2 regions of the Peribacillus sp. NPDC006672 genome follow, and region 2 is predicted to be linked to the other one. Evidence: predicted binding sites of a transcription regulator. Region 2 holds the regulator's gene; the other holds the start of a gene.

Region 1 (3,208 bases), on a different contig from region 2:
AATTCATTCTATGCTCTACATAGGTTAATGATACAATTAAAAGACAAAAAAGACCGAAATAAAAATGAACTGCACCCCAATTGTTAGACACCATCTAACATGAACTGTGCCCTTTAAAATGGACAGTCATAAAAAAAGACCTATAAATTAAGCAGCTAATAGTTGACTCCCGTATTGTGCGGGAGTCATTCTATTTAGGCTCCATTGGTAACGATTTGTATTGTAATCTTCCATATATTCTTCAATTAATTGGTGTAACTCATCAAAAGTTTGACACTCCAAATAATCCACTTCATCTTTAAAATGGCCAAAGAATGATTCCATAGGGGCATTGTCCCAACAGTTTCCCTTTCGGGACATAGATTGTTTCAGCCCTAGTTCTTTCACTCGGCGCTGGAACTCAGGGTGTGTATAATGAACGCCTTGGTCTGAATGAATGATCGCTTCAGGATGAATCAGATCATTTAGGGAATCAGAGAGCTTCTCCAATGTGTGATAGACAATCCCCATCTTGAGACTTCTAGATAAGTGAAAAGCGATGATTTCTCGTGTAACCGCATCATTGACACAAGAAAGATAAGCTGGTTGTCCAGAACCATAATAAACGTAAGTAATATCTGTAAGAAGAACTTTCCTCGGTTCTCCTTGGTTAAAGTTCCTATTTAAGTGGTTTGTAACGGCCTTATGCTCATGAGTGGCTTTCGATATTTTCTTATAGGGTTTCGCTTGACGAATTATGGCTTTAAGATTGAACTTATGCATGAGCCTTCGAATCTTTTTATGGTTCATCGTGACAAAATACTTATTCTCTAAAATCATTTTGATGGTGAGGGCACCTGCTTTTTTCTTCTTGGCCTCAAATACTTCCTTAATAAGTTCATAATCCTGCGTATCTTTCTTCTCGTGAGTCAATCGAATCTTTTCAGCATGTATCCAAGCATAATATCCACTACGACTGACTTCGGCCATTTCACAAAAATAACGGACCATATTGGTAAGATTATATTGGCGAATGATTTGGTCAATTAACGTAAATTTTTCACTCGTTGTCATTTTCTCCTCTTCGAAGCCTGCCTTTCGAGTTCGTCTAACTTTTTTAGAAATTCAAGTTCAGCCTCTAAATATTTAATACGAGCTTCAGCCTTTTTTAACTGATCTTCCTGTGAATACTCCTTGGATTTTGGTCTTCCTGTACTTCCTTTCCCACGTCGCTCTGTATAGAAGCCATCCTCCCCATATTGTTCAAACGTTTTTCTCCAACGTTTTAAGCAGCCTTTTGGTTTATCCGATCCAATCATATCTAAATCAAAGCCATGTTCGATAAAGATTTGGGTAGGTGATTTACCAGCTTGATTCTCTTCAACAGCCTTTACCTTAAAGTCTGGATGATAAGCAATCGAACGATCTGAAGCCTGTTTCACATGTGGATTATTTTTTAAATCCTTTATTTGAAATTCATTAAAATTAATTTTACTCATTTTGATTTCCCCCGCCCTATATCTGAAATGATTATAAACGGGGTTCTAGTAAAAAGACATAGAAAAACCCCGAATAAGGGACTTTTTTTACTGTGTCCATTATTCGGGGTATAGTTCAATTAAAGAAGGGCCTTTTTATATTAATCTTCTACGATCACACCGATAATCTCATCAAATTGAATTTTCTCAAAGGTACTATCTTTCTTCTGAATACGTAACTCTTTCGTGATTGGATGTATGTACACAGTATCCTTGCAAATCATGCGGATTTCCCTCGTTATGCAATCTAAAACTTATCGGTAAATGATATTCCATCGCATAATGAATGTTGTTTTCAAATTCTTCAAGCTGGTATTCAACAAGGACAGGTTTTTTATTCAGGAAGAAATCAACCTCACCCATTTTTTTATTTAAAGCTTTATGTTCCGGCATAATTAACGCTGCTTGCCATTTAACGAGCCCTCTATCACGAATTGTACTCATCAGAAAGATCCCTCCTTTACATCTATTATACCCAAACAAACGTTCCCGAGAAAGACAGAAAAAAATTCCTTCCCCAATATGGAAGAAGGGCTTTTCTAAATGGCATCAAAAAATTGTGTATATTGTAGTACTAATAAAGTGGTTTAAATCTGCAAGTTTGAACCGGCATGGCTACGTCTAAAAATGACCTCCATGAAAAAAAGCCTGCTTATTCAGCAGACTTTCCCTCGATTATATCTTTGAGGAAATGGAAATTGAAAAAATCCTGAAAAAGAAACTAAATAAGATACGAAAGCATTTATGTCCACTACCGAAGCTACCGCCGCCACCGGTTGTATGTGATCTCTTGGTGTATGTCGCCTTATATCTTTATTTAGTAAAGTTTATATTCTAGTCTATGCTTGGCTCTAAGGTTTGGTATAGGCAGAGGGAAAACTAATGGAGGAATGGGCAGATCCGAGTATTGTAAAAGAATTTAAATTTAACATCTTTATTACTTCTATACATATCTAATTTCATTAAAACATTAAAACTGAATATTTCATTAGGAGAAACAGGTACGTCCGATTGAACCTGTGGATGATTTACCTTTTTAATTCCCTATTAAGGGAATTTTTTTATGTCAACAGAAGGCCTTTAGAACTATCATCCAGAAAACAAAATGAATTAATGGATTTTAATGAAAATGTGTACATTTCCACTATATAGGTAATTCTGATTATTTTATAAATTAGTACACATTTCCAGATAAATGTATTTTACAATATTACTTGTAATAAAAAACACAGATTAGGATGATCTTGTAAGATGAAAACTAAATATAATTATATTTTTGAGGAGGAATCGTAGAAATGCAAGTTTTGAAGAAAATTAGACTTTCAGTATTTACAACTTTAACGGCTGGCGCATTAATTACATTTACTGCTTTTGGAACACCTTTAAGCACGACTGCAGCAGAAAATACGGAACTTTCTAAAGCAGAACAAGAAGAACTAAATACCGTGTTAGAACATTTAGAACTTGATGAAGAAAATATTCAAATCAAAATTGTCAACAAAGATGAATTAAAAGATGTTCTTAACGATTCTAGAGTTTATAATCAATTAACAAATTCAGTTAATCAACTTAATAACATCTTAAAGTATGTAAAATTTGATGAAGATGAAAATCAATTAGCCATTAAGAATAAAGTTAAGGTAAAAGCTGATCTTGATTCTACTACATATAATCAGTTAAAATCTACAGTT
Region 2 (3,208 bases):
GATATTACAATGTTTTCTGGAAATTAAAGAAGTCCCCTCTTTAGATTAAGCTAAAGAGGAGAATACATACATGAATGCACTCCTTTTTTAATCCTTAAAGCTTAAAATGGAGTGTCATCATAATAGTCCAAGCATTAATGTAAGTTTCTTTTTTCTTTAATATTCTTTATCTTTTGAGGAGTGACGTCATTACCTTCTGGATCAACGACTTTCACGTGCTCCAACGTATCGGACATGGACCGTCTGAATGTTTCCAAATACTCACTTCTTAATTGGGTTTGCTCTTTCGCCTCGACTTCCGTTAAACCTTCAGCCTTTGCCTTTTTAGAAAGTTCATTAATACGGGCTATTTTTTCTTTTGATAGCATAATTTCGCTCCTTCGTAAACTGCGGATATTGTCATGGTATTAAAAAAAAAGCGAAATTACAAGTTCTATGATTGACTTTCCTGTGTATTCAGTTGATGTTCGAGAAAACGCCTGTTCACCGTAGCTTTAGATACATTGTATCCAAAGCCCCTTAAAGTGGCTGCGATTTCTGCAAATGTCAATCCATTGGCCCGGAGTTTAATAATCTCTTCAATGGGAATCTCCATACGTTCCCTTCCAGTAGAATTGCTTTGGTTCTGAAGATTGTTTTGAGGGCGGTAGCCTTTTTCAACGGCTCTTTTCATCCCCCGTTTTATTTTTAGGTTATGTAATTTCCTTTGATATTCTTCTACAATACCGACTATCTGGATGACCATGGCATCCGAATCCGATAACTCTATTTCCCCATCGTGTGAGAGCGTATAAATTTTCACGTCTTCTTTAAGGATGACATGGAAAAGGGCTATTTTGGCATTCCCTCTTCCCAGTCTTGTTTCGTCCTGGATTAATAAAACTTCGGCTTCTTTGGCCTTAAATAGTTCGATCATTTCAAAAATGCCATCCCGGTTTAACTCATAACCGCTTTCCTGCTCTTTTATTATGGAAACAACTTCCATATCCAACTTTTCCGCCAATTTGACTAATTCATCTTCCTGCCTTGCCAATGATGTTTCCTGCGACTCTTTTTCTGTGCTAACCCTACAATAGATTATTGCCTTCATAATACCCTACCTTCACTGCTTACTGCTGACTTGCCAAATTCTGAACAAGTTCTTCCCCTTTAACCGGTATGACAATGACTTGACCAGGTTTAATCGAATCCGCGCTGACCCCATTATGCTCTTCTATCCAACCAATGAATTCTTTTTTTGTCAAATCAGCTTCTTCATATTTTTCGGCAATTCCCCATAGGGTGTCGCCTTTACCTACTTCTATAGAAAGGAAATCTTTTTTTTGATCATTGTCCAATGTACAAGAGAATAAAATTGAAAAGATGAATACTGATCCAGCTAACAGAATAGTATAAACATAATTTTTGTATAATTTTTTCATAAATATCCCTCCAAAGCGAATGTTCGTTCGTATGTTATGTCAAAATTATAATACGAACGTTTGTTTCAGTCAACAACTAAATTCGAACTTATGTTTGTATAGAGTTGGGGGCCATGCTATAATGGAGCAAAGAACATTGGAGAAGAGGTGCACGTATGACTAAACTATCAAAACGGCAGCAAGATATCCTTGATTTCATTAAAGATGAGGTCCGCCAAAAAGGGTATCCACCTTCCGTCCGGGAGATTGGCGAAGCAGTGGGACTTGCATCAAGTTCAACAGTACACGGACATTTATCCCGCCTGGAAAGTAAAGGCCTGATAAGACGTGACCCAACCAAGCCGAGGGCCATTGAAATACTGAACTTGGAGGAAGCGAACAATATCCCCAAAGCTAGTGTCGTGAACGTGCCATTACTTGGAAAAGTAACTGCGGGCATGCCGATAACGGCCATTGAGAACATAGAAGAATACTTTCCGCTTCCCGAAAGCATGGTTCCACATGATGACCATGTATTCATGCTAGAAATCATGGGCGAAAGTATGATTGAAGCAGGAATTCATGATGGAGATTATGTCATTGTGAAACAACAAAGCAGTGCAAATAATGGAGATATCGTCGTGGCCATGACGGAAGATGATGAAGCCACTGTAAAACGATTCTTTAAGGAACCGGATTACATAAGGCTTCAGCCTGAGAACTCAAATATGGAACCAATTATTTTAAGAGATGTTTCGATACTTGGAAAAGTAATAGGCTTATATAGACAAATACATTAAAAGCGCTAACCGCGCTTTTTTTGTTTGTTTAATTTATGTCCGAAATTCTCTCATTATGCATTTGGAAGACTAGGTTTGAAATATTTTTTTAATAGAAGCGTGTTTTCATAGGCGTGTAAACACCTTTTTCATTTATGGCGGTTGATAGGCAAAGTATTGCTTTCTGAATATATGTACTTTAGGAAAAATATGAAACCATAATTCAAATTAATAAAGAGCGAGATAAAATCCCGCTCCCTGTTAATGTTCATTTCACTCTTAATCTTTGGTTCACTTTAATAAGGTTAAGATCGACCAATCCATTCCACTGTTGAATCTGCATTTGCGTAGAACCATATGCTTTTGCAAGCGCAGATACGGAATCCCCTTTTTTGACGATATGATAGACCTCTTCGATGCTTCCATCATATTTAGTTAAATCACTTGTTTCGATTAGGTTCTCCAGTTTTTCTATATATTTCGGATCCGAGGCGTAACCCTCATCGAATATTTCTTTGAGTGCTTTTTTGTAATCTTGTTCTCCAATGATGGCTGTATACAAACTTCTATTCCATTAAGTTCCCTTTACATATAGATTGGCAAGATCTCTTAGACTTTCTTCCCATGTTGGGTATTTTCTGAATTTGTTCCATACTTGAACGGGTGCACCGTTGACATATTCCATTGTTTGTATAATGACTGACTCGCCCTTAAAGTCACCTTTTGTACCGAATATATTCTTTCCTTGATTTGCTAATAAGCTTGTCCCATATCCACTCTCCAAACAAGCCTGTGCAATGACCACAGAAGACAAAATTTTAAATTCCTTTTGAATTTTCTGGGCATATGGAGCAATTTCCTAAATAAACGTTTCCTTGCTCATTAGAACCTCTCCAATATTAGGACTCACTTTCTTAACTGGGTATCTTCCTTCATATCGTATTCTAAACCATGAAAAGGGTGACAGCATGTCCAGCAAAAAAGGTACTGATATTTGGTTAATTGTTTTCACTATGATCAAAAAAAGAA

The links. The regulator LexA, encoded in region 2, represses DNA repair genes until DNA is damaged. The targets are predictions, from matches to a motif close to CGAACATATGTTCG.
Region 1: ACQKKK_RS15435 (YolD-like family protein) is a predicted target of LexA. The motif match lies at 1,994-2,007, and genes of this name have one in related genera.

The regions. Positions count from the first base shown of each region.
Region 1 covers NZ_JBNNOR010000008.1:253,335-256,542, reverse strand. The annotation lists one part of gene ACQKKK_RS15440 (IS3 family transposase) at 148-1,091, opposite strand; one part of gene ACQKKK_RS15440 (IS3 family transposase) at 1,091-1,478, opposite strand; gene ACQKKK_RS15435 (YolD-like family protein) at 1,674-1,961, opposite strand; gene ACQKKK_RS15430 (hypothetical protein) at 2,813-3,208, shown strand, end outside.
Region 2 covers NZ_JBNNOR010000017.1:3,733-6,940, forward strand. The annotation lists gene ACQKKK_RS21505 (DUF896 domain-containing protein) at 135-368, opposite strand; gene ACQKKK_RS21510 (YneB family resolvase-like protein) at 434-1,090, opposite strand; gene yneA (cell division suppressor protein YneA) at 1,110-1,421, opposite strand; gene lexA (transcriptional repressor LexA) at 1,577-2,200, shown strand; gene ACQKKK_RS21525 (LysM peptidoglycan-binding domain-containing protein) at 2,448-2,741, opposite strand; gene ACQKKK_RS21530 (glycoside hydrolase family 73 protein) at 2,754-3,035, opposite strand.